2 regions of the Nonomuraea sp. NPDC049684 genome follow, and region 1 is predicted to be linked to the other one. Evidence: predicted binding sites of a transcription regulator. Region 1 holds the regulator's gene; the other holds the start of a gene.

Region 1 (14,315 bases):
GGCGAACACGGCGGGCAACGCCGCGCTCGCCGCCGTGGCCGCCAGCCGCCAGGGCCGGCGGCCGAGCCGCACCCAGTCCTGCCAGGCCAGCGCGAGCGGCGCGGGCAGCCCCGGCCACGCCCGCGAGGCGAGCTTCCTGGCCCGCCAGTGGTTGTCCTCGGCGATCCAGGTCAGCGCGCCGGGATCGAGGGTGACGGCGGCGCTGGTGACGTGCCCGGCCCGGGTGGAGGCGGTCAGCAGCAGACGGGTGGGGATGGCGGCCAGCGACCCCCACGCCCGGCGGGCCAGGACGGCGGCGAGCGCGGCCATGGCCGACGCCGTGGCCGCCAGCGCCGGCAGGGGCGCGTTCGCGGCGGCCGCGAGCGCCGTACGGGCCTGGCCGCTCACGGCGACCACGGCCAGCAACAGGAGCGCGACCAGCACGCCGGTCAGCCACAGGTTCCAGGTCGGGGAGGACTGGGCGAGCATCGCCAGCGCCATGCCCGCCACGCTCGCCGCCGTCGCCACCGCCAGCGCGGCCAGCAGCCGCCACACCAGCGCGCCCGGCGCGCCGAGCGCCGCCAGCAGCCCGAGCCCGAGCAGCAGCCCGGCCACCAGCGCGACGACCATGAGCAGCCGCCCGGAACGCCCGAGCAGCCGCCGCCGGTCCAGCGGCGAGGTCAGCAACCAGGACGCCTCCGCCGCGGGCAGCATCACCGGCCCGGCCGCCCGCGCCAGCGCCAGGCAGCCCGCGAACCCCAGCAGCACCAGGGCGACCCCCGCGCCCATCCGCCCCGGCTCGACCGTCCCGCCCAGGCCGGAGACCACCGAGGACAGCGGCTGCCCGACGACGGCGAGCAGCATGCACAGGCCGAACAGGCTGACGTAACGATCGACCAGCCCGGCCCGGGCCCGCCCGCGCGCCCGGACGAACGCCCGCACCGACCGCACGCTCACCTCCCCCGCGCTCACCGCCCGCCCGCCTTCCCCGTCAGGCCGCTCTTCCGGACGACGGCGTGGCCGCTCATGCGGGCACCCCGGCGGGGGAGACCCGGCGGGCGGCGTCGGCCAGGGTCTGGTCGTGGGTGGCCATCACCACGGTGCCGCCCTCGTCGGCGTACTCCTCCAGCAGTTCCCCGAGCCGGACGCGGAACGCCGCGTCGAGGCCGCGTTCGGGCTCGTCGAGCAGCAGCAGCGTGCTCGGCCGCAGCAGCGTGGCGGCCAGGCAGAGGCGCTGGCGCTGGCCGGTGGACAGGTTGAGCGGCGGCGCGTCGGCCCGCTCGGTCAGCGCGAACTCCTCCAGCGCCGAGTCCACCGTCATGCGCGCCTCGGCGTACACGGCGCCCATGAGCTCCAGGTGCTCGCGCGCGGTCAGCCCGGGGTACCAGGCGGGCTCGTCGCCGAGCAGCGCCACCCGGCGCCAGAAGGACGCGTCGTCGGCGGGCTCGGCGCCGAACAGATGGACCGCGCCGGACGTGGCGGGCTGGAGGCCGGCCAGGCAGCGCAGCAACGTGGACTTGCCCGATCCGTTGGGCCCGACGACCGCCACGACCTCACCCGGCTCGACGGCCAGGTCGAGGCCCCGGAGCACCGGATTGCCCCCGAGCTCGACGGACAGGTCCGTGACTTCGATGATCAAACCGCTCACCGTTCGAGCGTAGCCACCCCGGCGGCCGCCCGCGTGACCGGTCCGCGGGGCCGTCCCGCCGCCTTCCCCGGGGCGGGAGAGCCGATTCTGTCGGTGCCGGTCGCTACCTTTGCTGTTCCCGAACACCAGTGCTACTGGAGGGTGACGTGATTGCTTCTGAGCGATTCGAGCGTGCCGCTGTGCTGGGGGTGGCCGTGGCGGAGGAGACCCGGCGGCTGCTGCGGCTTCACCTGCGACCCGCCGAGGTGGGCGGCGACGGCAGGGTGGTGGTCGACGTGCCCTATCCCGACGCGGCGGTGGTGGCGGCGCTGCTCGACGTCGCGGCCGAGTGTTTCGGCGAACGCGGCGGCTCGGTCGAGGAGACCCGGCAGGCGGCCCTGGAGACCCTGTTACAACTGGCCGAGTTCGACACCGACTCCCAGCTCGCCCGGGTGGCGCCGGAGCCCGGCGACGGGCGCGGGTGACGGCTCGGCGAACAGGCCGAATGGGCACATGTCTGTTCTTCTCCGCTGAAAGGCTGAGAAAGGCGGAAAAATCGGTGCGCCGGGTGGCCGTCCGTCCGCTACCGTCGCGGCATGCGCATCCTCTCCGTCAACGTCGGGCTGTCCTTCGACGCGGAATGGGCCGGCAAGCTCGGCCGTACGGCGATCGACAAGCGGGCCGTGCGCCACCGGGTGGAGGTGCTGCGCAACGGCCTGGCCGGCGACGAGCGGGCCGACACGCCCAACCACGGCGCCCCCACCCAGGCCGTCTACGCCTACGCCCGCGAAGACTACGACTGGTGGCAGGGCGAGCTCGGCCGCGACCTGCGCGACGGCCGTTTCGGGGAGAACCTGACCACCGCCGGCCTCGCCGTCAACGACGCCCTCGTGGGCGAGCGGTGGCGCGTCGGCAGCGCCCTGCTGGAGGTCACCGGCCCGCGCATCCCCTGCGTGGTGTTCCGCAACTGGATGGACGAGCCGGGCTGGCTCAAGCGCTTCACCGGGGCCGCGCGGCCGGGCGCCTACCTGGCCGTGGTCGAGCCGGGCGAGCTGGGCGCGGGCGACGAGGTGGAGATCGTCTCGCGCCCGGCGGCCGGGATGACGGTGGCGGACGCCTTCCGCGCCCGCCACGGCGACGCCGACGCGCTGGCCCGGGTGCTCGCGGTCCCCGGCCACGCCCCGGAATGGGACGAGCTGGCCGCGCGGGCCGGCCGGATGGTCAGCTAGAGACCGCCTCCATCCGGCCGGGCGGCTGGAGACCGCCTCCACCCGGCCGGGCGCCGGTCAGCGCAGCACGGCGTACAGGGCCGAGGTGAGGGAGGCGCGGGCGTCGTCCTGGTCGATCGACCACATCATCGAGCCGCCCAGGCCCTTGAGCCGGATGTAGGCCGCCTTCTCCAGCAGCGACGCCGGGTCGTCGTAGGACCAGAACTCGTTGCCGTCGTACAGCCACATGGCGCCGGTGCGCACGTCCCGGTAGCGCTTGCCGGGCTTGGCGGCCAGGTCCTTGTAGTCCTCGCTGCCCGGCCCCCACTTGCCGGCCGCCGGTCCGGTCGCGGGCTGCCAGAGGCCGTCGCCGCCGCCGGTCACGCCGGTCCAGCCCTGCCCGTACGCGGGCACGCCCACGACGATCTTGCGGCCGGGCGCGCCGCGCGACAGGTAGTCGCGGACGGTCTGGTCCACGCTGTACCTGACGGGGTTGGGGTCGCGCCGGTCGGTGAACAGGTTCCCGTTGTGCCCGGTCCGCGACTCCCAGGTGCCGTGCAGGTCGTACCCCTGGACGGTGGCGAAGTCGAGCGACCGGAACACCCGGCGCACCTCGAAACCGGCGTCGATCTTCGCGGCGGCGGCCGGGAGGAAGGCGGTGAGCTGGGAGCTCGCCGAGAAGGCCCGGAGCTGGGCGCGCAGTTCCTCGACGAAGAGGGTGAAGTTGCGCCGGTCCTCCGGCCTGATCACGTTCCCGTCGTTGCCCGCCGAGCCCGGCCACTCCCAGTCCAGGTCGACGCCGTCGAACACGCCGGCGCCCGCGCCCGGCTCCAGGCCCGGCAGGTTGCCGCGCAGCCACAGGTCGACGCACGAGCGGGCCAGCGCGGACCGTGACTCGGCGGTGAGCACGGCGTCGGAGAAGTACTTGGACCCGGTCCATCCGCCGAGCGAGATCAGCACCTTGAGGCCGGGGTGCCTGGCCTTGAGCTTGCGCAGCTGGTTGAGGTTGCCGTTGAGGGCCTGGCCCGGCTGGTCGGCGACGCCGTCCACGCTCTGCTCGGCCGGCACCGGGCGCTGCCAGTCGGCCCAGGGGTCGGCCGAGTAGCAGGCGCCCTCGGCGCTGACGAAGCCGAAGGCGTAGTTGAGGTGGGTGAGCTTGGCGGCGGCGCCGCTGGTGTCCACGTCCTTGACGTGGTAGTTGCGCCCGTACACGCCCCACTGGATGAAGTAGGCGACCCGCTTGAATCCGGGATGGGCCTCGGCGGGCACGGACACCGCCGTGAGCCCGAGTAAGAGCGAGAGTGCGAGGAGGATCTTCTTCACGGGCGCTCCTGGGGGGTGAACTTATAAGAAACTTTCCTATAAGTTGACGCGATCGTAGAACCGTCACCCCGTGCCGTCAACGACGCGCGCCACCTCCTCGGCGCTGGAGAACAGCCGCCACGCGCGCGCCGGGTCGCCGAACAGCGACAGCACCAGATCGGCCACCTCCTGCCTGGTCGCGGCGGCTTCGAGCAGGGTGAGGACGTGCTCCGCCGGCGGCCGCAGGAAGGCGTTCGTCCACGCGACGACCGGCTCGGCCGCCACCCACATGCGCCGGGCCGTCCCCCGCGCGAACGCCGCGTCGTACGGGCCGCCCGCCGCGATGGCCTCGGCCGCGATCCAGGCGCAGGCCGAGCCCAGGTTCGCGCCCTGCCCGGTGATCGGGTCGTTGGCGACCCAGGCGTCGCCGATCGCCAGCGCCACGACGCCGCCGGGCAGCTCGGCCACCGCCTCGCGCACGACCGGCGTGATCGCGCCCTGCAGCAGGTCCTCCGGTCCGAGCAGCTCGAACGCCGCCGGATCGATCAGCTCGGCCAGGCGCGGCGCGTGCTCGGGCAGCAGGGCGAGCAGCGTCTCGCAGAACTCGTCGGCGGGCACCCGGGCCAGCACGTCGAGCGGCCCGCCGGGGATCGCCTCGACCAGGACGCCGCCGTGCACGCCCGACCGCGTCATCATCGCCATGCACAGGATCTCGCCGCAGCCGGGCGAGATGTTGAAGCCGAAGGCGGGCCCCGGATCGAACCCGTGGAACAGCCCGGCGGCCAGGATCCGCTGCGGCGCCCCGTACGGCGACCAGGCCGGAATGCGCGGGAACAGCTCGCGCACCGAGCGCCGCCCGGTGGCCACCACCATCAGCTCGTGGCCGCGCGACCAGCGGGCGACCTGGCCCGCGTCCGGCGGGAGGGGATCGACGACCAGGCGGCCGCCCCTGCCGGTGTAGTCGTCCATGAGCGCCGGCAGCAGCACCCGGAAGTCGACCCCGTGGAACGGCTCGCTCACGCGGCCGGTGAACTCCAGCGGCGGATCGCCCTTGATCGAGAGGCTGCCGCTGACCAGCAGGCAGCCGGGGTCGAGGAAGTGCAGGCTGCCCAGCTCCCGCTCCCGGGCCTGCGCGCGGCCCATCCTGCCGACCGTGTTCGGCAGCCGCCCGCGGCCCAGGTCCGCCGCGTCGCCCTCGCTGTAGAGCGTGGTCGCGACGCCGAGCTGCTGCAGCCGCAGGGCCAGCGTCAGCCCGGAGATGCCCGCGCCCACGATCCCGACGCCCGTCATGTGCGGCCTCCTTCGATGGCTCGGAGCACCCCCGTGAGCAGGCACACTGGATGACGTGCCATCCACCCTGCCCGACGGCGATCCGGCGCCCGCCTCCGGCGAGCTGCCCGACAGCGCGCTGCGCGGGCTCGGCGAGCGCCCGTTCGGCTTCTACGTGCACGTGCCGTTCTGCGTCACCCGCTGCGGCTACTGCGATTTCAACACCTACACCGCCGCCGAGCTAGGGCCCGGCGCCTCCCACCGCGACTACGCCGACACGGTCGTGGCCGAGGTGCGCCTGGCCCGGCGCGTCCTCGGCGACGCCGACCTGCCCGTGGAGACGGTGTTCTTCGGCGGCGGCACGCCCACGCTGCTGCCTCCCGAGGACCTGGCGCGCGTCCTGGCCGCCATCGACGCCGAGTTCGGGCTGCGGCCGGGGGCGGAGGTCACCACCGAGGCCAACCCCGAGTCCGTCGACCCCTCCTACCTCGACAAACTCCGTCAGGGCGGCTTCAACCGGGTCAGCTTCGGCATGCAGAGCGCACGTGAGCACGTGCTCCAGGTGCTCGACCGCAGGCACACGCCGGGCCGCCCGGCGCGGGCCGTCCAGGAGGCGCGGGCGGCCGGGTTCGAGCACGTCAACCTCGACCTCATCTACAGCACGCCGGGGGAGTCCGACGACGACTGGCGGGCCTCGCTGGCCGCCGCGATCGAGGCCGGGCCCGACCACGTGTCGGCGTACTCGCTGATCGTGGAGGAGGGCACCAGGCTCGCGGCCCGCATCCGGCGCGGCGAGCTGCCCATGCCCGACGACGACGTCGCCGCCGACCGCTACCTGATCGCCGAGGAGCTGCTGACCGAGGCCGGTTTCTCCTGGTACGAGGTGTCCAACTGGGCCGCCTCCGAGCAGGCCCGCTGCCGGCACAACCTGCTCTACTGGACCGGCGGCGACTGGTGGGCCGCCGGCCCCGGCGCCCACAGCCACGTCGGCGGCACCCGCTGGTGGAACGTCAAGCACCCGGCCGCCTACGCCCAGCGCCTGGCGGCGGGCGCCTCGCCCGCGCACGCGCGCGAGGTGCTCACCGGCGACGACCGGGCCGCCGAGCGGCTGATGCTGGAGCTGCGGCTGGTCTCCGGCTACCCGCTGGCCGAGGTCGCCCCCGGCGCGCGCACGGCGGTGGCGAGCGCGCTGGCGCGCGGGCTGCTGGAGCCCGAGCCGTTCAGGGCGGGCCGGATGGTGCTCACCCTCAAGGGGCGGCTGCTGGCCGACGCCCTGATCACCGAGCTCATGTGACCAGGCGGATGGCGAACGGGTAGCGGTAGTTCTCGCCCCGGTTGGTGGCGATGGCCGCCTGCACGTGGAAGATCAGCGACACGATCCAGATGATCGGGAACAGCAGCAGGCCGACCAGCACCAGCGACAGCACGATCGCCACCGCGTAGCCGATGAACATCGTGATCTGGAAGTTCAGCGCCTCGGCCGCCTGGTCCCTGACATAGGGGGACTCGTCCTTCTTCATCAGGTAGATGACCAGCGGGCCGACCCACGAGACGAGCAGGCCCAGCAGGTGGGCGAGCATGGCCATCGTGGTGTCGTCGCTGCCGCGGCGGGGGCCGAACCGGCCGGGCACGTACGGCCCGGCGGGGTAGCCGTGACCCGGCTGGGCGCCGTAGCCGGGGGCCTGGCCGTAGCCCGGCGGCGGGGGCACGTAGCGGGGCGGCGGAGGCATGTGGCCGGACTGCTGGCCGGGCCCGCTCGGCGGCTGCCGCCCGTAGTCGGGCCGGGAGCCCGGCTGCTGGCCGTAGCCGAGCTGGGGGCCCGAACCCTGGTCGCGAGGCACGTCGTACGGCGGGTCGTACGGCGGGACGTCAGGGGCCGAGTCGGCGGGGGTGGGGTCGTCGGGGGACGGCGGGGCCTGGCTCATGATGCCTCCGTAACGAAGTCGATCAGTTCCTCGACCCGGCCGAGCAGCTCCGGCTCCAGGTCGGTGTAGGACGAGACGGCGCCCAGAATGCGCCGCCAGGCGTCCGCGGGCTCCATGCGCCAGCCCAGTGCGGCGAGCACGCCCTCCTTCCACGGCACCCCGCGCGGCACGTCGGGCCAGCCCGGGATGCGCAGCACGGACGGTTTGACCGCCTGCCAGATGTCGATGTACGGATGACCCACGACGAGCACGTGCGGCGAGGTGATGCGGGCCGCGATCCGGCTCTCCTTCGACCCCGGCACCAGATGGTCGACCAGCACGCCCAGCCTGCGACCCGGCTCGGGGGCGAACTCGGCCACGATGGCGGGCAGGTCGTCCACGCCCTCCAGGTACTCCACCACGACCCCCTCGACCCGCAGGTCGTGGCCCCAGATCTTCTCCACGAGCGCGGCGTCGTGCACGCCCTCGACGTAGATCCGGCTCTCCTTGGCGACCCGGGCCCGCAGCCCCTCCACGGCGATGGACCCGGACGCGCTGCGCCTGGGCCCCGCCGGGGCCGCGGCCGCCGGGCGCACCAGCGTCACGGGCCTGCCCTCCAGCAGGAACGCGGCCGGCGCCAGCGGGAACAGGCGGCGTTTGCCGAACCGGTCCTCAAGGGTGACGGCCTCCTTGTCGCAGGCCACCACGGCGCCGCAGAAGCCGCTGTCGGCGTCCTCCACGACCAGGTCGAGTTCGGCGGGCACCTTCGGGATCTTGCCCTTGCCCGGCCGCCGCCAATTGCCCGCCAGCACATCACCCTCGTACACACGGGGACCGTAGCAAATCACCCGCTGACCGCAAGGCGCTTACGCGCGCCGCTGCGCCGGACGAGGACGACGATCGTGCCGATGACGCCGATGAGCAGGCCGATGCCGGGGAACAGGAACAGCGCCGCCACCCCGCCGAACAGGCCGCCCGCCGCGGAGAGCACGTCACGGCCCACGCCGAAGCGGGCCGATGACTCCTCCTGCGTGGCGCAGGTCAGCTGGTAGTCGCCCTTGGCGGGGGCGTTGACGGCGAGGATCTCCTGCCAGGTGGTCCCGCCGGCGCTGAGCGTCTGGGTGCCGGAGACCTTGACCAGCCTGGCCTGGGCCGGGCCGCCGGAGATCTCGCACTGGTAGTTGACCCGCGTGTCGGTGGCGATGTAGACGGCCGGGCGCTTGGCGGGGTCGATCGCGACCTTCACGCTTTCGCCCGACGCGAACGTGGTCGTCGGGGCCATGTCCGAGACGCTGCTCAGCACGCCGCCGGCGAACACGAACACGCCCACGACGCCCAGCACGACCGCGACGGCCCACACGACGGCGATCCACCACAGGCGCGGCTTGATCGCCTTGCCGTCGATCCTGGCCGGGAACTGCGGCTGCGGGCCGTACTGGTTGTGGGGGCCGGGCTGGCCGTACTGGTTCTGCTGGCCGTACTGGTTCTGCTGGCCGTACTGGGGCGGGGGGCCGTACTGGGCGGGCGGCTGTTGCTGCTGGTAGGGCGGCTGGCCGTGCTGCTGCGGCTGGTACGGCGGCTGGGCGTACTGGTTCGGCTGACCGTAGTAGGGACCCTGCCCCTGGGGCGGTCCGTACTGCGGGGGCTGGGAATTGTCGGTCATGCGGCAAGTGTGAGGCCTGTCGCTTGTAAGTCGCTAGCAACAGGATGGGACCTGGTGTTATCGCACCTTGTGGGCGAGAGCCGTACACTTGGCACTCGGGAACACGGAGTGCTAGACCTGTCGTTTCCCTGTTAGGCAGAGGCAGGAGGTGAGCACGTGCTCGACGAACGGAAGCTTGCGGTGCTCCGCGCCATTGTCGAAGACTACGTGTCCACCAACGAACCGGTGGGCTCCAAGGCGCTCGCGGAGCGCCACAACCTCAAGGTCTCCCCGGCAACGGTCAGGAACGACATGGCCGCTCTGGAGGAGGAGGGCTACATCACCCAGCCGCACACCAGCGCGGGCCGCGTGCCGACGGACAAGGGCTACCGCCTGTTCGTCGACCGGCTTTCGCAGGTCAAGCCCCTGTCGGGGGCCGAGCGGCGGGCGATCGAGACCTTCCTCGCCGGCGCGGTCGACCTCGACGACGTGGTCTTCCGCACCGTGCGGCTGCTCGCGCAGCTCACCAGGCAGGTCGCGGTCGTGCAGTACCCGACGCTGACCCGTTCCACGGTCAGGCACGTCGAGCTGGTCCCGCTCAACGACCGGCGGGTCATGCTCGTGCTGATCACCAACACCGGGCGCGTCGAGCAGCGCGTGATCGAGCTGCCCGAGGTGGTGGAGGACGACCGCATCGCCCACCTGCGCGCGGTGCTCAACTCCTGCCTCGACGGCTGCGGGCTGAGCAACGTCCCCGAGCTGGTCGCCGACCTGCCCGAGCGGCTGCCCGCCGAGGATCGGCCCGCCGTGGCCACCATCCTGTCGGTGCTGCTCGAAACCCTCGTCGAACGCCATGACGAGAAGATCGTGTTCGCCGGCGCGGCCAATCTCGCGGGCGCCGACTTCGCCACCGGCCTGCGCGACGTGCTGGAGGCGCTGGAGGAGCAGGTCGTGCTCATGCGGTTGCTCGGCGAGACATCCACAGACACCCCGTCCGCGCTCACCGTGCGCATCGGCTCGGAAAACCCCTACCTTCGCGGCACGTCCATCGTCGCAACCGGATACGGTTCTGGCGACAACCAACTGGCCCGGCTCGGCGTGCTGGGTCCCACGAGGATGGACTACCCCGTGACGATGGGCGCCGTACGCGCGGTGGCACGCTACGTCAGCCAGATCCTGGCTGCATCTTAAGAGGTCGATAAGTGGCAAACAGCGACTACTACGCCACCCTCGGGGTGCGCCGTGACGCCAGTCAGGACGAGATCAAGAAGGCCTACCGCCGCCTCGCCCGCGAGCTGCACCCCGACGTGAACCCCGATCCTGAGACCCAGGAGCGGTTCAAGGAGATCACGCAGGCCTACGAGGTGCTGTCCGACCCGAACAAGCGCCAGATGTACGACCTGGGCGGCGACCCCTTCGGCGGCGGAGCCGGCGCCGGCGCGGGCGCCGGCGGCTTCGGCGCGGGTTTCCCCTTCAGCGACATCATGGACGCCTTCTTCGGCACCGCGGGCGGCACCCGCGGGCCGCGCTCGCGCGCCAGGAGGGGCCGCAACGCCACCATCCGGGTAGAGCTCGACCTGCGCGAGACGGCGTTCGGCACCACCCGCGAGCTGGTCGTGGACACCGCCGTGCTGTGCGAGGTGTGCCACGGCGCCGGCGCGGCCCCCGGCACCCACCCCGACGCCTGCGACATGTGCAACGGGCGCGGCGAGATCTCCCAGGTCACCCGCTCGTTCCTGGGCCAGGTCATGACCTCGCGGCCGTGCCCCCAGTGCGGCGGCTTCGGCAGCATCATCCGCCACCCCTGCCAGGAGTGCTCGGGCGACGGCCGGGTGCGCACCCGCCGTACGATCAAGGTCCGCATCCCCGCGGGCGTCGAGGACGGCACCCACATCCAGCTCGCCGGCGAGGGCGAGGTCGGCCCCGGCGGCGGCCCGCCCGGAGACCTCTTCCTGGAGATCGTCGAGCGCGCGCACGAGATCTTCGAGCGGCGCGGCGACGACCTCCACTGCACGGTCCAGATCCCGATGACGGCCGCCGCGCTCGGCACCATCCTCGCCGTCGAGACGCTCGACGGCTCCGAGGAGATCGACGTGCGCCCCGGCACCCAGTCCGGCCAGGTCATCACCATGTACGGGCGCGGCGTGCAGCGGCTCAACGAGTCCGGCAGGGGCGACCTGCTCATCCACGTCAACGTCGAGACCCCGATGAGGCTCGACCAGACGCAGGAGGACCTGCTGCGCGAGCTGTCCAGGCTGCGCGGCGAGGAGCGGCCGCCGGGCAAGTTCGCCCCCGGCCAGCAGGGTTTCTTCTCCCGCCTGCGTGACGCCTTCAACGGCAGGTGACGATCACCCGTGACCGTCCCCGTGTTCATCGCCGAGGACCTCGTCGGCTCCGAGCTCACGCTCGACGGCCCTGAGGGGCGGCACGCGGCCTCCGTGCGGCGGCTGCGCGCCGGCGAGCGGGTCGACCTGACCAACGGCGCGGGCGACGTCGCCGAGTGCGTGGTGCGCGAGGTGTTCAAGGACGCCCTCGCCCTCGACGTGCTGGCCCGCTACACCGTCGAGCCGCCCGCGCGGCGGCTGGTGGTCGTCCAGGGGCTGCCCAAGGGCGACAGGGGCGAGCTGGCCGTCGAGATGATGACCGAGGTGGGGGTCGACGTGATCGTGCCCTGGGCCGCCTCGCGCAGCATCACGCAGTGGAAGGGCGACAAGATCGCCAAGGCGCTGGGCCGGTGGCGTGCCACGGCCCGCGAGGCCGGCAAGCAGGCGCGCCGGTTCCACCTGCCCGAGGTGGCCGACCTGGCCTCCACCGCCCAGGTCGAGGGGCTGCTGGCCGACGCGGCGCTGGGGCTCGTGCTGCACGAGGAGGCCGCCGAGCCGCTGTCGAAGGTGGCGCTGCCGCCCGGCGGCGACATCGTCGTCGTCGTGGGGCCCGAGGGCGGCGTCGCGGAGGAGGAGCTGCGCAGGTTCGCCGCGGCCAAGGCGGTGCCCGTGCTGCTCGGGCCCACCGTGCTGCGCACCTCCACGGCGGGGGTGGCGGCGGCGTCCGTGCTGCTCGCGCGTACCGGGCGCTGGTAGGCCCGGCTCAGGGCGCTCTCACGGCGTCGTGTGCGGCACGTCCACCAGCGGGCTGCTCAGGTCGCTCGGGCCGGTCGGCATGTCGTCCGGCGGGCACTCGTCGGAGGGGCACGACGTCGGCGTGTCGGTCGGCTCGGTCGGCGTCGGCGTGGGGGTCGGCGTGATCTCGGGGCACTCCTGGTCGCCGGCGGGCTCGCCGCTCGGGCAGGGCGTCGAGGACGGCGTCGGCGACGGCGTGGGCTGCCTGGTCGACCTGGCCGTCTCCGAGGGCCGGTGGGTCTGGCTGTGGCTGGGCGGCACGACCACCACGGGCGGCGGCTCGGCGCTGTGGCTGTCGGGCCTGGGCGGCGTGGACAGCCTGGTCGAGGAGTTGCCCGGCGTGGTGGTCGAGTTGTCCACCACCTTGACGGGCGTCTCGAAGATCTGGGAGCGCAGCCCGGGAACGACCATCACGATCGTCCCCGCCACCAGCACGGCGCTGACGGCCGCCGCGCCCGCACGCCACCAGAACAGGTTACGGACGCCGCGCCGCTCGATGCGGGCGCGGATGATCTGCAGTCCTTCCGGCGAGGGCACGACCGCGTCCGCCTCCGCGCGGAGCGCACGGCGCAGGACGTCGCCGTACTCGTCGGGGGGCTGGGTCATGACATCTTCTCCAGGACGGACCGCAACGCGGCCATTCCACGGGCGGTGTGGCTCTTGACCGCGCCCTTGCTGATGCCCATGGCGTGGGCGATCTCAGCTTCGGACAGATCTCCGTAATAACGCAGAACCAGTGCTTCTCTCTGTCGGGTCGGCAGGGCGCGTAACGCCTCGATGACGGCGGAGCGTTCCAGCTCGCCGATCGCGCCGTTCTCGGCGCTCGGGGCGTCCGGCAGGCCCTTGGGTGCGTACTTCTCGACGACCGCGCGGTGACGCAGCACGGAACGGGACCGGTTGACGACAGACTGACGCAGGTAAGCGAGTGCTTTGTCGGGATCGCGGAGTCTGCGCCAGGCGCCGTGAATGGCGACGAACGCGTCCTGCACGACTTCCTCGGCGGTTGCCATGTCACGCACCAGCAACACCGCGAGACGCACCAATGACCGGAAGTGCGCGCTGTAGAGCGCGGTCACGGCCATGTCGGCATCCCACCCGACCGGCACCGCCCCCATCGACCTGTCGGCCAGAAGGGTTTCGGTGGTCACATCAGTGGGACGCGCGGCCTTCCCAGAGGGTTTACTCTCTTCCGGTTCTGAAGCTTTCCCCGGTTCCTTAGGGTGCATTACCCAGTCGTGTTCCTCGCCAGGTGGCGCTCGCCCGACCCTGAATCATCTTTTTTGCTCTGAAGTGTCGCACACTCACCCTAACCGCGCGGATCTTCGGGCGCACGACACCACGGATTACCGATTCGCAACGGACTGCCGAACGGTCGCTCTCGATAGGGTACTGCCGTGAGCGACTGCCTCTTCTGCAAAATCGTGGCCAAGGAAATTCCGGCCGACGTCGTCTACGAGAACGCCAGGGCGCTGGCGTTCCGCGACATCAATCCGCAGGCCCCGACGCACGTGCTGGTCATCCCGCGCGCGCACCACCCCGACGCGGCGTCACTGGCCGCCGCCGACGACGGGCTCGCCGACGACGTGCTCAAGGCCGCGCACGCCGTCGCCGTCCAGGAGGGGGTGGCCGAGAGCGGCTACCGCGTCGTGTTCAACACCGGCGCCGGCGCCGGCCAGACCGTCTTCCACGTGCACGCGCATGTTCTCGGAGGGCGTGACCTCACGTGGCCGCCCGGCTGATATTGACGCGAGCAATCAGCCTGGTGCCGGATACGATGGGCGGAGAAGAACACCGAACAGACCGGGAGGCATCAGGCCGCTGGCCTGCCCATGTCCGAACTACATGAATCCCGACGCACGGCACCTCCCTCGCGCACTCAAGCCAAGGTGCTGATTCCGGACGAATACCCGATGGTCAGCCTCCTCGGCTCCCGTGACGAGCTGCTTCGCGTCATCGAGGGCGCCTTCAGGGCCGACATCCACGTGCGGGGCAACGAGATCACCGTCACCGGCAGCCCCGACGAGAGCGGCGCGGTCGTGCGCCTGTTCGAGGAGCTGGTCGAGGTGCTGCGCAGCGGGGGCGAGCTCACGCCCGACGCGGTCGAGCGGAGCATCGCCATGCTGCGCATGACCTCCGACCGTCCGGCCGAGGTGCTCTCCCTCGACATCCTGTCCTCCCGCGGCCGCACGATCAGGCCGAAGACCGTCAACCAGAAGCGCTACGTCGACGCGATCGACCAGCACACGATCGTGTTCGGCATCGGGC
Region 2 (14,315 bases), on a different contig from region 1:
CGCCTCCAGCATGGACGAGCACGCCAGATACGGCGGCGTGGTGCCCGAGGTCGCCTCCCGCGCCCACCTGGAGGCCATGACGCCCACGGTAGAGGCGGCGCTGGCCGAGGCGGGGCTCAAGTTCTCCGACATCGACGCCATCGCCGTCACCGCCGGGCCCGGCCTGGCCGGGGCGCTGCTGGTGGGCGTGGCCGCCGCCAAGTCGTACGCGCTGGGCCTCGGCGTGCCGCTCTACGGCGTCAACCACCTGGCCGCCCACGTGGCCGTCGACCAGCTCGAACACGGGCCGCTGCCCAAGCCGTGCATCGCCATGCTGGTCTCCGGCGGCCACTCCTCGCTGCTGCTGGTGCCCGACGTGGCTCAAGACGTCATCTCGCTCGGCTCGACCGTCGACGACGCGGCCGGCGAGGCGTTCGACAAGGTGGCCCGGGTGCTCGGGCTGCCCTTCCCCGGCGGCCCGCACATCGACCGGGCCGCCCGCGAGGGCTCCGGCACGGCCGTCACCTTCCCCCGGGGCAAGATCGACGACGGCACGCTCGACTTCTCCTTCTCCGGGCTCAAGACCGCCGTCGCCCGCTGGGTCGAGGCGCGCGAGGCGTCCGGGCAGTCGATCCACGTGCCCGACGTGGCCGCCTCCTTCCAGGAGGCCGTGGTCGACGTGCTGACCCGCAAGGCGTTGCAGGCGTGCAAGAAGTACGACGTGCACGACCTGCTGATCGGCGGCGGCGTGGCGGCCAACTCGCGGCTGCGGGCGCTGGCCCAGGAGCGCTGCGACGCGGCGGGCGTGCGGCTGCGGGTGCCCCGGCCGGGGTTGTGCACCGACAACGGGGCCATGGTCGCCGCCCTGGGCTCCGACCTGGTGGCGGCGGGCATCACGCCCTCGACCCTGGAGATCCCGGCGGACTCGTCGCTGCCCATCACGACGGTTCACGTCTGAGCCCTGGCGGGGCCTGAGGCCGGCGGTGAGGCGCGGGACGTGCCCCACCGCCGGGCGGGTCAGTCTTTGGTCCTGGTGGGCCGGAGCAGGGCCTCGGCCAGCGCCAGCATGGTCTCCTCCAGCGCGGCCAGCCGCTTGGTGAGGTCGTCGGTGGCCGGCTGCACGATGCCGCTGACCGTCTCGCTCAGCTCGTCGCGGTCGGGGCGGGAGCGCACCAGCTCGGTCAGCGCGTCGGCGGCGGCCGACAGGCGGTCGGCCTGCGCGCCGGCCTGCGACTGGATGAGCTCGCCGACCCGCTCGGGGATGGCCAGGGCGGCCGGGAGCTGGCTGACGTGCTGGTTCATGGCCTCGATGCGGTCGTCGACCGACTCCAGGTGCTCGCCGGCCTGATCGGCGCGCGCGGCCAGGCCGTTGAGGTGCGTGTCGAGGCCGTTGAAGCGGCTGTCGAGCCCGCTGAACTGGCCGTCGAGGGTGTCGAACCGGGTGATCAGGTGCTCCTCCGCCTCGACCAGCCGCTCGTCGATCGACTCCATCTGGTTGTCGAGCTTGTTGAAGCGGCCCTCGCTGCGGACGGCGGTCTCGGCCAGGCGCTGGTCGGTGGCCGAGGCGCGGTCGTCGAGCGAGCTGAGGCGGCCGTCGAGGGCGTCGAAGCGGTCGTCGTGGCGGACGAGGTGGCCGTCGATGGCGCCCATACGCTTGCCGAGGCCGCCGAGCTGGCCGTCGACCGAGGTGAGGCGCTTGTCGACGCCGCTGATGCGGCCGTCGACGCCGTCGAGCCTGGTGTCGATGTCGGCCAGACACTCGTCGGCCGACTCCAGCCTGCCGTCGAAGCCGGTGAGCCGGGTGTCGAGCCCCATGAGCCGGCCCTCGACCCGGTCGAGCCGGGAGTCGACGCCGTCGAGCCGCCCGCTGAGCCGCAGCTCGCTCTCCCCGAGCTGGACGGCCAGGTGCTGGTCGGCCTCGTCGAGGCGGGCGGTGAGCCGCTGCTCGACGTCGGCCAGCCGGACCGTGAGCCGCTGGTCGCCCTCGTCGAGCTTGGCGGCCAGGCGCTCGTCGGCGCGGTCGAGGCGCTCGTTCAGGCGCTGGGTCAGCCGCTCGTCGGTCTCGTCGAGGCGGCCGGCCAGGCGTTTGTCGGCCTCGTCGAGACGGGCGGCGATGTGCAGGTCGGTGTCGTCGAGGCGGCCGGTCAGGCGCTGCTCGGCCGCGTCGATCTTGACGGCGACCTGCTGCGACGTGGCCGCGACGCTCTCGGCCAGCTCGCCGACCACGCTCTCGACCCGTTCGGCGCGGCCCGACAGGTCGGCCACCGACTTGTCGAGCCGGGTGAAGCGGCTGGCCGCGGCCTCCATGCTCGAGTTGAGCTGCGTCAGCTTGGTGGCGAAGTCGGACATGTTCTGGGTGATGCCGTCGGTGGTGTCGAGCACCGACTGCAGGCGTTTGAGCGCCTCGTCGACCGCCTCGCCCACGGTGCCCAGGTCGGCCCACAGGCTCGGCAGCTCGGCCACCGGCGCGACCCGGGCGTCGACGTGGCCGATCTTCTCCCCGACGGCGTCGACGTGGTCGCGCACGGCCTCGACGTGCTGGGCCAGGCCCTCCGCCCACATCGGCGGCTTGGCGGTGATGTCGTCGAGCCGCCCGCTCACCGCCTCCAGCGTGCCGCTCAGGCCCCCGAGCTCGCGTTCGCGCACCTCGCGCAGCAGCCACTCCATGCCTTCAAGACGCTGGCGGATCTCGTCGAGCACGGCTCCCTGGGTGCGCTGCTCGTAGACATGGTCCTGGGCGGCGCGCGCGAGGAGGTCTCGCATCCTCTCGGAGATGGCGGACTGGCCGCCTGCCTGAAGAAGGGTGGTGTGGTTGGAATGGTCCACCGAAAGGCTCCTTCGCTCGCCGACGGTCTGCCGCGCAGCGGTGGGATAGGTCCGGTTTGCAGATGAAAGGGCGAGTACGCGGGTTACCGCATAAGGGGGAGAACTCCCGCCCGCCCACCTTAGCCTTTCGATCAAGGTCAGGCGGCGTCGAAGTGAAAGATCGTATTTAGCGGAAGAATGACCGCTTTGGAGCGTTCAGGCAGGTGAGAGGGGGTTGCAGATGATAACTGAAGGCTTATCGAGAATGCGGGTCAGGATAATGACGACCGAGTTCTCGCCGGAAAGCCGGAGATCGGCGCGCAGGCGTTCGATGTCGATCGCGGACGCGCGTTTCTTGATGGTGACATTTCCGATCCGCCGTTCGCGGAGAGCCGCGCGGAGCTTTTTCAGCGAGAACGGCATGACCTCGTCCACTTCGTACCCGGAGGCCCAGGGGGTGTGGCTGGGCTCGTCGGCGGTGATGTAGGCGATCATGGGGTCGGGCAGGCGTCCGCCGATCAGCTCGGCCACCTCGCCCACGAGGTGGGCCCGGATCGCGGCGCCGTCGGGCTCGTAGACGTAGCGGCCCATCGGGCCGACGGGTGCCTGGACCCCGGTGGCGGTCAGGGTGTGCCCGCCGGGCAGCAGGGTGGCGCGCCGGGCGGGGCCGGCGCCTTCGCGGGGGCCGGTCCAGAGGGTGGCCTCCTTGACCTCGCCCTTGTAGGAGACCCATTCGGCCTCCGCGCCCTCGGGGATGAACTCGTACGGGATGCCGGGCGCGACCTTGAGGCAGGCCCGCCGCGCCCGCGCGACCAGGTCGAGCACGACCGGCCAGGGCGGCGAGTAGGCCATGGGGTCGAACGTGCGGCCCTTGCCGCTGCGCCGGGCCGGGTCGGCGAACAGCGCGTCGTACTCCTCGGGCCGGACCAGCGCCGCGTCGCCCACGCGCACCCGCACCCGTGCGGACAGCCCGAGCGCGTCGGCGTTGGCGCTCGCCACGGCGACGGTCAGCGGGTCGAGGTCGACGGCGTCGACCTCGCAGCCGGCGCGGGCGAGCGCCAGCAGGTCGCCGCCGACTCCGCAGCAGGCGTCGATCACCCGTCCGGCGCCCATGCGCCGGGCGCGGTGGTCGGCGACCTCCCGGCGGGTGGACTGCTCCAGACCATGCGGGGTGAAGTACATGACCGCGGCCTCCGCGCCGAACTTCGCCGCGGCGCGCTCGCGCAGCGCCGCCTGCGTCAGCGCGGCGGAGGTGAGCGCCGCGTCGTAGGTGCGGCGCAGCCTGGTCGCCGCCGCGACCGGATCGGTCCCGGCCAGCTCCGCGGCCTCGGCGAGCGCCCGCTGCCCGCGCGGGGTCAGCAGCTCGCCGAAGGCGTCGAGATCCATGTACGCACTCCGCTCACAACTCGGGATCACTTGCGGCTCGGGGCCATTCGTGGCTCGGAACGCCCGGAATCGGGGCCGCTCGCGGCTCGGACCGCTCGTGACTGGGCGCCGCTCCTGGTCCGGGGTCGCTCACAGGGAGGTGTCGCCCAGGGAGACCAGCAGGCTGCGCAGCAGCCCGGCCAGGGCGTCCCGCTCGTCCTCGGACAGGCCGGCGAGCAGCCGCTCCTCGTTGGCGGCGTGCAGGACGAGCATCTCGTCGGCGACCCTCCTGCCCTCGTCGGTGAGGGCGACCAGCGTCATGCGCCGGTTGTGCGGCGCCGGCCAGCGGTGGACCAGGCCGCGCCGGACCAGGTGGTCCATCCGGTTGGTCAGCGCGCCGGGGCTGACCATGGCCGAGGTGGACAGGTCCTTCATGCACATGGTCGCCTCGGCGCCGCTGCGCAGCAGCGTGGCCAGCATGTCGAACTCCCACGCCTCCAGCCCGTGCTCGGCGAAGAAGTCCTTCACGCCGCGCTCAAGCAGGCGCGAGGCGCGCGAGACCCGGCCGATCACGCCCATCGGGGACACGTCGACGTCGGGCCGTGTCCGCGCCCACTGTCCGAGAATCACGTCCACCGCGTCATCCACGTGGCTCACCCTACCAAAGCTTCGATGTTGAAATGTTCGGCATCGTGCGGTACTGTCCACGACGTCGAAATGTTCAACGTAGAAATTTTCGAGGTAGGATCATCATGAAGGTGCTGGTGCTGGGCGCGACGGGGTACATCGGCGGCGCGGTGGTCGAGCGGCTGGCCGAGCAGGGGCACGAGGTGGCCGTCCTGGTGCGGCCCGCCGCCGACGGGTCCCGGCGCGTGCCGGGCGTGGCGGACGAGCGTCACGGAGACCTGGCCGACGTCGCGGGGCTGGCCGCCGCGATCACCCCGGACATCGACGCGATCGTGGTCGCCGCGCAGCTCGGCGGCGACAAGGAGGCCGACCTCGCCGCGATCGGCGTGCTCGCCGCGTCGGGCCGGAAGGTGGTCTTCACCAGCGGCGTGTGGGTGCTGGGCGCCACCGCCGACGGGCACGAGGGCAGCCCGGCCGACCCGATTCCGCTCGTGGCGTACCGGCACGAGATCGAGCAGCTGGTCATCGACGGCGGCGGCTCGGTGATCCGGCCCGGCGTCGTCCACGGGCGCGGCGGCGGCATCCCCGCCGTGATGCGCGCGCAGGCCGCCGAGCGCGGCGCCGGGGTCTACGTCACCGACGGCGGCGAGCCGCACACCTGGACGTTCGTGCACGTCGACGACCTGGCCGAGCTCGTCGTGGCCGTCCTGGAGAGGGGCGGCGCCCGCGTCTACCACGGCATCAGCGAGGAGGCCGTGCCGGTCGCCGAGGTGGCCGAGGCGGCGGCCCGGTCCGCGGGCGTCAAGCCGCAGGCCGAGCCCTGGCCGCTGGCCGAGGCGGCCCAGGTGCTGGGGGCGGGCTTCGCCGAGGCCCTGGCGCTCGGCCAGCGCATCAGCGCGACACGCACGCGCGCCGAACTCGGCTGGAACCCCTCCCGGCCCGGCGTCGTCGCCGATCTGACCGAGGGTTCCTACGTCTGATCGCTCTGAGCAGACGCGTTCGTGTTGACTGTCAAGGCCCTCTTGCATATGTTTCCTGTTGGCACTCTCACCTTGAGAGTGCCAACGTGCGACGAGGCAGGTCTGACACCCGCGACGGCAGGCCCCGCTGGTCGCCTCTTCTAGATCATTCAAATCTGAAGGGGAGGTCCGATCGTGACGACCGCCACCAAGGTTCCCGTTAAGCCGCTCGGCGACCGCATCGTGGTTCAGCCGCTTGAGGCAGAGCAGACCACCGCTTCCGGTCTGGTCATCCCGGACACCGCCAAGGAGAAGCCGCAGGAGGGCAAGGTCCTCGCGGTGGGCCCCGGCAACTGGGATGAGGACGGCGACAAGCGTATTCCGCTCGACGTCTCCGAGGGCGACGTCGTCCTCTACAGCAAGTACGGCGGCACCGAGGTCAAGTACGGCGGCGAGGAGTACCTCGTGCTCTCCGCCCGCGACGTTCTCGCGATCATCGAGAAGTAAGCCGGTTGTGTCGAGCCCCGGGCGCTCTTGAGGGCCCGGGGCTTTCGACGCCAGGAGAGGACTTTCAGCATGGCGAAGATCCTGCAGTTCGACGAGGACGCCCGTCGCGCGCTTGAGCGCGGTGTCAACGCCCTCGCGGACGCCGTGAAGGTAACCCTCGGCCCGCGTGGCCGCAACGTCGTCATCGACAAGAAGTTCGGTGCGCCGACGATCACGAACGACGGTGTCACCATCGCTCGTGAGATCGAGCTGGAGGAGCGCTACGAGAACCTCGGCGCCCAGCTCGCCAAGGAAGTTGCCACCAAGACCAACGACATCGCGGGCGACGGCACCACCACCGCCACCGTGCTGGCCCAGGCCATGGTCCGCGAGGGCCTGCGCAACGTGGCCGCCGGCGCCTCGCCGCTGTCGCTCAAGCGTGGCATCGACAAGGCCGCCAAGGAGATCAGCGACCGGCTGCTGGCCAGCGCGCGCGAGGTGGGCGACAAGAAGGAGATCGCCAACGTCGCCACCATCTCCGCCCAGGACGCCAAGATCGGCGAGCTGATCGCCGAGGCGTTCGACAAGGTGGGCAAGGACGGTGTCCTCACCGTCGAAGAGTCCAACGCCATGGGCATGGAGCTCGAGTTCACCGAGGGCATGCAGTTCGACAAGGGCTACCTGTCGGCCTACATGGTGACCGACCCCGAGCGCATGGAGTCCGTCCTGGAGGACGCGTACATCCTGCTCACCCAGGGCAAGATCTCCTCCATCGCCGACTTCCTGCCGCTGCTGGAGAAGGTCGCCCAGACCAAGAAGCCGCTGCTCGTGGTCGCCGAGGACGTCGAGGGCGAGGCCCTGGCCGTCCTGGTCACCAACAAGATCCGCGGCACCTTCACCTCCGTGGCCGTCAAGGCCCCGGGCTTCGGTGACCGCCGCAAGGCGATGCTCCAGGACATGGCCATCCTCACCGGCGGCCAGGTCGTCAGCGAAGAGGTCGGCCTCAAGCTGGAGCACGTCGGCCTCGAGGTGCTCGGCACGGCCCGCCGCGTCGTCGTCACCAAGGACGCCACGACCATCGTCGACGGCGCCGGCGACCAGCAGGCGATCGAGGACCGCGTCAAGGAGATCAAGATTGCCATCGAGCAGTCCGACTCCGACTGGGACCGCGAGAAGCTGCAGGAGCGCCTGGCCAAGCTCGCCGGCGGTGTGTGCGTGCTGCGCGTCGGCGCCGCCACCGAGGTGGAGCTGAAGGAGAAGAAGCACCGCCTTGAGGACGCGATCTCCGCGACCCGCGCCGCGATCGAGGAGGGCATCGTCTCCGGCGGTGGCTCGGCCCTCATCCACGTGGGCAAGGAGCTCGACGACCTCGGCCTGACCGGCGACGAGGCCACCGGTGTCGGCGTCGTGCGCCGCGCGCTGGTCGAGCCGGCCCGCTGGATCGCCGAGAACGCCGGCCTGGAGGGCTACGTGGTGACCCACAAGGTCGCCGAGCTGCCCGCCGGCCAGGGCCTCAACGCCGCCACCGGCGAGTACGTCGACCTGATCGCCCAGGGTGTCATCGACCCCGTCAAGGTGACCCGGTCCGCGGTGCAGAACGCGGCTTCGATCGCGGGCATGCTCCTGACGACCGAGGCGCTCGTGGTGGACAAGCCCGAGGAGGAGGCTCCGGCCGCCGGCCAGGGCCACGGCCACGGTCACGGCCACTGACCGGCTGTTTCCCCCGCGCCCGTACGGCCCGCCCGGTTCCACCGGCGCGGGCCGTCGGTTTTCCACAGCCCGTCCCGGTTCCCTGGGGGCGGGCCGTTGGCTTTCAAGACCCGTTCCTGGCTTCGCGGGTGTGGGCCGTCGGCCTTCCACGGCCGTCCACGGCCCGCCCGGGTTCTCTCCGGTGGGGGCCGTCGGCTTCTTGCGGTCCGTCCCGGCTGCGAGCCTCGGTTACGGCTTTGTTTGTGCGAGGTTCTCAAGCTGCTGGACGACGCGGTCGATCGGGGCGGACGCGTCGATCTCGAGTGTTGAGGTGGCTCTGAGAAGCGGTTCCACGTCGGCCAGGTCGCGCAGGACGGCTTCGCGTTCCTCGGGGCGCTTGCCGAAGGGGTTGTTGGTGCGTGTCGCGATGGGAGCGAGCATGACCTCAGCGGGCGCGCTGAGCAGGACGACGTGGTCGAATCGCGGGTAGAACCGGCCCTGATTGGACTTGCAGCCGGCCACGAAGAGGGCGCCCTCGCCATGGTCGGCGAGCAGGTCGCTGATGGCCGGCTCGCGCCACACCCAGTCGGTGGATCCGTCGGGCAAGGTCACCCAGTGGCTCCACTGGTCGGTATCGGTGTCGACGGCGCGATGGCCCCGGGCCGCCAGCATCTCCAACGCCGTGGACTTACCGGTTCCCGACATCCCCGTGACCAGGATCTTCGCCATCGGACGAGGCTACCGGACCGTCCCGGCCTCGGCCGGTTTCGTGTCAACCACGTTGGCGATCCGGTGGCGCCGACTCGGACCACGGAAACCCGCTCGGCTCGCTGTGCCGACCGCCGCCGGTAAGTGATCACTGTGTTGTGACGCCCCCTCGACCACGTTCCTTCGGGGGCTTCCCACGGCATTCCTTCCGGGGGCGGGGCTTCCCACGGTCCGTTCGGGGCCGACCGGTGCGGGTCCTTGCTGTCGTGGTCTACTCCCAGCCTTGCCGGTGTCGGCGGTTGGCTCTCCAGGGGCGGGCCCCCGACGGAGGCGGGCGGGGGCTGGGGGGTTACGGGTGGCCTGGAAATGTGCCTGGGGCTGGCGGGGCGCAAGGGGGCGCGGGCGGGGAAAAATGGGGGAAGAGGTCGATTATTGGAGTAAACCGGCAGTGCCGGTTAAGCGTCGGGGTCTGGCAATTGTCGCGCATTTTGGCTTATGGAGTGAAATATTATGTCAGCTTATCAGGCTTAGTGTGGTCATCTGATTACTGCTAGTTATCGTCGCTTCAATGTGACCAATCCGTAGCCGTTCGCCAGGGGGACAGGCCCGATCAGTGCGGGCATCATGCCTATCGTGAGCGAGGGAAGCGTCGCCGACGCCAAAATTGGGGTAAGGCTCGCGTCGAGACTTCCGGCACGGACGGATGACTCCGACCTTAGGGAACTGACGAGCCTCGCCGTGCAGGGAGATCGCAGTGCGATCGAATCCCTGCTCGGGGAGTTGCGTCCCATGGTGGTGCGGTATTGCCGCGCCAGGCTGGGCAGGGTTTCAGGGCAATATCACATTGCCGATGACGTAGCCCAGGAGGTGTGCATCGCGGTGTTGTCCGCGCTGCCGCGATACCGGGACATGGGGCGGCCTTTCGCGTCCTTCGTGTTCGGGATCGCCTCGCACAAGGTGGCCGACGCGCTGCGCAGTTCGGTGCGCTCGGCCGTGCCCACCCAGGATCTGCCCGACGGGCCCGACGACGGTCCCGGGCCCGAGGAGACGGTGGTCCGCTACATCGAGGTCGAGCACGCGCGCAGGCTGCTGGCCAGGCTGCCCGACAACCAGCGGGAGTTGCTGCTGTTGCGGGTGGTGTCGGGGCTGTCCGCCGAGGAGACCGGTAATGTACTCGGTATGTCACCAGGTGCGGTCCGCGTAGCCCAGCATCGGGCGCTGGCCAGGTTGCGGCAGATGGCCGAGCTGGAGTCGGCTTGACGCCGGAGGACGAGCTCCATGCGCTTCTCGAGGCCGACGACCTGCTCCAGACCGACGAGCTGCTCGACGCGGTCGCGCGGGGCCGGGCGCGGGACTCGTCCGACCCTGCGGTGCGGTTGCTGGGCGCGCTACTGGACGATGTCTCGGAGGAAGTCGATCAGCGGCGCTCCTCCGTGTCGATGACGCCGTCGACATAGCCTCGGGCGTACTCCCAGCTGACGTAGTCGGCCGGGTCGGGGTGGAAGGCCGGCTCGTGCACCTGGGGCTGGCCTTTCTCGATCATCTGGCGAAGGTTGCCGCGCAGCAGCTCCCAGTCGAAGAAGTGCTGCTCGCCGCACTCGGGGCAGTCGAGCACGAGGCCCAGCACCCCCTGCGGTTCGAGCAGGGAGCGAAAGACCTCGACGTCTGCCAGGTCGGTGATGGCCTCGTCGCGCTCGGCCGCGGTGAGTGGCTCGGCGTCGTCGAGAGCGCCCATCGCCGAGGACGGGTCGTTCGGGTCGTCCGCGAACGGGTCGCGGGGGACGTCTTCCAGCACCTTCCCACCATATGACCGAAGCGGCCCCGGCGGAGAGTATTAGCTGAGCCATCCCCGTCTGGCGGCCTCAACGCCGGCGTGGAACCGCGACTGCGCGCCCAGCTCGGCCATGGCGTCGGCGAACCTCGCGCGCACCGTACGGACCGAGACGCCGAGCTGGCGGGCGATGGAGTCGTCGCACACGCCCTGCGCGGCCAGGCGGAGCACCTGGACCATCCCGTCGCCCCTGCGCCCCCAGGGCAGCGGCACGGCCCGGCCCCAGAGCTCCTGGAACAGCGAGCGCAGCATGCCGACGACGATCGGCGTGCGCACCAGGTAGAAGTTGTAGGCGTGGTCAGGCAGGTTGCCGCCCCACAGGGCGGGCAGGCCGGCGACCTCGGGCCCGGCCGTCATGAACCAGCTCGGCACCCGGTCGAGCGTGCGCACCTTGCCGCCGGTGTCGAGGAGCCGGGTGAGCTGCTCGCGTACGCCCGGCAGGCTCAGCGTGGAGACCGGAATGATCGCCTGAACGGTAAGAAGTTGCCGTTTTTGCGCATCAATCCATGGGTCCGCAAATTTACGAACAAAATCTGCCATTGTGCGCTCGTCCGGGATTGCGGTCAACAACTCCATGGGCGGGGATTGCACGGCTATGCCGACGACGCTCTCGTAGAGGACGTCCGCGCCGTTCACCATCTCCACCGGGAATGTCCCGCTCTGATAATCGCGGCCGGCGTCGTAGTCGTGGATCAGGCCGCGGATGGAGCCGAGCGCGGAGTCGATCCTGCGGCTCTCCTCGGCCAGCCGGTCGAGCCGCTCGGCGATCACCCGGCCGAGCGCCGCCGCCGGGTGCCTGGCCAGGTACTCGCCGGACTGCTCGTCGACCACCCCCAGCCTGACCAGGTCGTCGAGCTGGCGGCCGACCTTCTCGACGGGGCCGTCCATGGCCTGGGCGAGGTCGGTGCGCGTGGCCCTGTGCAGGCGTAGCAGCGCCGTGTAAAGGGCGGTCTGCGCCGGGTCGAGGCCCAGCGTCTCGAAGGGCTCTGCAACGCGCCTGGGCTGGTTACGCATTATGGGCGGCTCCGTCGGGGGGACACGGGCGTGCCGCGAGGATAACCCCGTACCGCCTGCGTGTCCGGGGCTTGCCGCGGAATCGTCGGCGGAACGTGCAACTTCGTGCAATTGCACGTTTTCACATTGCGTCGTGCCGTTGAGTGACGCAGGCTTTACCTAGCGTCGGCACCCTGAAGCGGGGCCTTGCGGCAGCCGCCATCAGGACGCGGAGGGGGGTTCGGTGGCGTGAACGCGCCGCCAGGCCTGGGTGCCGGTGGCCGGGGGATGGGACGGATCACCGACCGTCCCATCCCCCTGCACTTTGCGCGTTCCGGACGGCGAGGCCGGGCGCACGACGGGGCGTGGGGCCGTCGTGCTCCCGGCTTCGTTGCGTTTTGGAGGCAGGCCCTAGACTTAGGTCAATCAGCGCAGAGGTCAGGAGGGGGCCGAGGCATGTCCAAGTTCACCGAGATGGGTTTGACCTTCGACGACGTGCTGCTGGTGCCCGGCTACTCCGATCTCCAACCAGGTGAGGCCGACACCAGATCCCGTCTGTCACGGGACATCACGCTGTCCATCCCGCTCATCTCCGCGGCCATGGACACCGTCACCGAGGCCCGCATGGCGGTCGCCATGGCGCGCCAGGGAGGCATCGGCATCCTGCACCGCAACCTGTCGGTCGAGGAGCAGGCCCAGCAGGTCGACCTGGTCAAGCGGTCCGAGGCCGGCATGGTGACCAACCCGGTGACCTGCAGCCCCGACGACACGCTGGCCGACGTCGAGCGGCTGTGCGCGACCTACCGGATCTCCGGCGTGCCGGTGACGGACGTGGCGGGCACCCTGGTCGGCATCGTGACCAACCGCGACATGCGCTTCGAGACCGACCAGAGTCGTCCGGTGCGCGAGGTCATGACCAAGATGCCGCTGGTCACCGCGCCGGTGGGGGTCTCGCGCGACGACGCGTTCGCGCTGCTGCGGCAGAACAAGATCGAGAAGCTGCCCCTCGTCGACCCCGACGGCAGGCTGCGCGGCCTGATCACGGTCAAGGACTTCACCAAGAGCGAGCAGTACCCGCTGTCCACCAAGGACGCCGACGGCCGCCTGCTGGTCGGCGCGGCCGTGGGCGTCGGCGGCGACGCCGAGCTGCGGGCCAAGGCGCTGATCGAGGCCGGGGTCGACGTCGTCGTCGTCGACGTGGCCCACGGTCACTCCAAGGGCCTGGCCGACATGATCGCCAAGCTCAAGGCCAACAGCAAGGTCCAGGTCATCGGCGGCAACATCGCGACCAGGGCGGGCGCCCAGATGCTGGTCGACGCGGGCGCCGACGCGGTCAAGGTCGGCGTCGGCCCCGGCTCCATCTGCACCACCCGCGTGGTGGCCGGCGTGGGCGCGCCGCAGGTCACGGCCATCCACGAGGCGTCCAAGGCGTGCGCCCCCGCCGGGGTGCCGGTGATCGGCGACGGCGGCCTCCAGTACTCCGGCGACATCGTCAAGGCCATCGCGGCCGGCGCCGACGCGGTCATGCTGGGCTCGCTGCTGGCCGGCTGCGAGGAGTCGCCGGGCGAGCTGATCTTCATCAACGGCAAGCAGTTCAAGTCGTACCGGGGCATGGGGTCGCTCGGCGCGGTGCGCAACCGCGAGCGCGGCGGCACCTCCTTCAGCAAGGACCGCTACGCGCAGGCCGACGTCGGCGGCGAGGACAAGTACATCCCCGAGGGCATCGAGGGGCAGGTGCCCTACCGCGGGCCGGTCGCGGCCGTCGCCCACCAGCTCATCGGCGGGCTGCGCCAGGGCATGTGGTACGCCGGGTGCCGCACGATCGAGCAGATGCACACCGACTGCGAGCTCATGCCGATCACGGCAGCGGGCCTCAAGGAGAGCCACCCCCACGACATCCAGATGACCGTGGAAGCTCCGAACTATCACAGAAGGTAAGTTCATGACTCAGCAGGTGGAGATCGGCCGGGGCAAGACCGGGCGGAGGGCGTACGCGCTCGACGAGATCGGGCTCGTGCCCTCGCGACGCACCCGTGACCCGGAAGAGGTGTCGATCGCCTGGCAGATCGACGCCTACCGGTTCGAGCTGCCCGTCGTCGTCGCCCCCATGGACAGCGTGGTCTCGCCCGCCACCGCGATCGAGATCGGCCGGCTCGGCGGCCTGGCCCCCCTCGACCTCGAAGGGCTCTGGACGCGCTACGAAGACCCGTCCCCGCTGCTGGAGGAGTGCGCCGCCCTCGACGCCGCGGCCGCGACCCGGCGGCTCCAGGAGATCTACGACGCGCCGATCAAGGAGGAGCTGATCGGGCGCCGGATCGAGGAGATCCGGGCGTCCGGGGTGACGACGGCCGTCCGGCTGTCGCCGCAGCGCACGGTCCAGTACCACAAGGCCGTGATCGACGCCGGCGTGGACATCTTCGTCATCCGCGGCACCACCGTCTCGGCCGAGCACGTCTCGGGCCGCGCCGAGCCGCTCAACCTCAAGCAGTTCATCTACGAGCTCGACGTGCCGGTCATCGTCGGCGGCTGCGCCACCTACACCGCGGCGCTGCACCTGATGCGCACGGGCGCGGCGGGCGTGCTGGTCGGCTTCGGCGGCGGCGCCTCGCACACCACCCGCAACGTGCTGGGCGTGGCCGTGCCGATGGCCACCGCGATCTCCGACGTGGCCGCGGCGCGCCGCGACTACATGGACGAGTCCGGCGGCCGGTACGTGCACGTGATCGCCGACGGCGGCATGGGCACCTCGGGCGACATCGCCAAGGCCATCGCGTGCGGGGCCGACGCCGTCATGGTGGGCTCGCCGCTGGCCAGGGCGTCCGAGGCCCCCGGCCACGGCTTCCACTGGGGCTCCGAGGCCCACCACCCCGACC

What was found. Region 1 encodes HrcA, which represses chaperone genes, less so after heat shock. Its sites were predicted from a motif close to TTGGCACTCTCNNNNNGAGAGTGCCAA; they were not measured.
Region 2: a site for HrcA is predicted at 5,815-5,841, ahead of groES (co-chaperone GroES). Genes of this name have one in related genera too.

Annotation. Positions count from the first base shown of each region.
Region 1 is NZ_JBITLO010000009.1:61,807-76,121, forward strand. Features, by position in the region: gene ACIBST_RS26910 (DUF6297 family protein) at 1-951, opposite strand, end outside; gene ccmA (heme ABC exporter ATP-binding protein CcmA) at 1,004-1,627, opposite strand; gene ACIBST_RS26920 (hypothetical protein) at 1,774-2,091, shown strand; gene ACIBST_RS26925 (MOSC domain-containing protein) at 2,203-2,835, shown strand; gene ACIBST_RS26930 (glycoside hydrolase family 18 protein) at 2,893-4,137, opposite strand; gene ACIBST_RS26935 (styrene monooxygenase/indole monooxygenase family protein) at 4,201-5,406, opposite strand; gene hemW (radical SAM family heme chaperone HemW) at 5,462-6,679, shown strand; gene ACIBST_RS26945 (DUF4870 domain-containing protein) at 6,672-7,310, opposite strand; gene ACIBST_RS26950 (DUF3097 domain-containing protein) at 7,307-8,116, opposite strand; gene ACIBST_RS26955 (hypothetical protein) at 8,134-8,952, opposite strand; gene hrcA (heat-inducible transcriptional repressor HrcA) at 9,109-10,122, shown strand; gene dnaJ (molecular chaperone DnaJ) at 10,134-11,276, shown strand; gene ACIBST_RS26970 (16S rRNA (uracil(1498)-N(3))-methyltransferase) at 11,286-12,011, shown strand; gene ACIBST_RS26975 (hypothetical protein) at 12,030-12,656, opposite strand; gene ACIBST_RS26980 (SigE family RNA polymerase sigma factor) at 12,653-13,165, opposite strand; gene ACIBST_RS26985 (histidine triad nucleotide-binding protein) at 13,445-13,789, shown strand; gene ACIBST_RS26990 (PhoH family protein) at 13,880-14,315, shown strand, end outside.
Region 2 is NZ_JBITLO010000002.1:955,572-969,886, reverse strand. Features, by position in the region: gene tsaD (tRNA (adenosine(37)-N6)-threonylcarbamoyltransferase complex transferase subunit TsaD) at 1-937, shown strand, start outside; gene ACIBST_RS10220 (hypothetical protein) at 997-2,742, opposite strand; gene ACIBST_RS10215 (methyltransferase domain-containing protein) at 3,001-4,170, opposite strand; gene ACIBST_RS10210 (MarR family winged helix-turn-helix transcriptional regulator) at 4,300-4,797, opposite strand; gene ACIBST_RS10205 (NAD-dependent epimerase/dehydratase family protein) at 4,902-5,756, shown strand; gene groES (co-chaperone GroES) at 5,928-6,242, shown strand; gene groL (chaperonin GroEL) at 6,312-7,931, shown strand; gene ACIBST_RS10190 (AAA family ATPase) at 8,160-8,639, opposite strand; gene ACIBST_RS10185 (sigma-70 family RNA polymerase sigma factor) at 9,243-9,878, shown strand; gene ACIBST_RS10180 (hypothetical protein) at 9,875-10,075, shown strand; gene ACIBST_RS10175 (DUF5319 domain-containing protein) at 10,036-10,413, opposite strand; gene ACIBST_RS10170 (LuxR C-terminal-related transcriptional regulator) at 10,453-11,463, opposite strand; gene guaB (IMP dehydrogenase) at 11,899-13,380, shown strand; gene ACIBST_RS10160 (GuaB3 family IMP dehydrogenase-related protein) at 13,385-14,315, shown strand, end outside.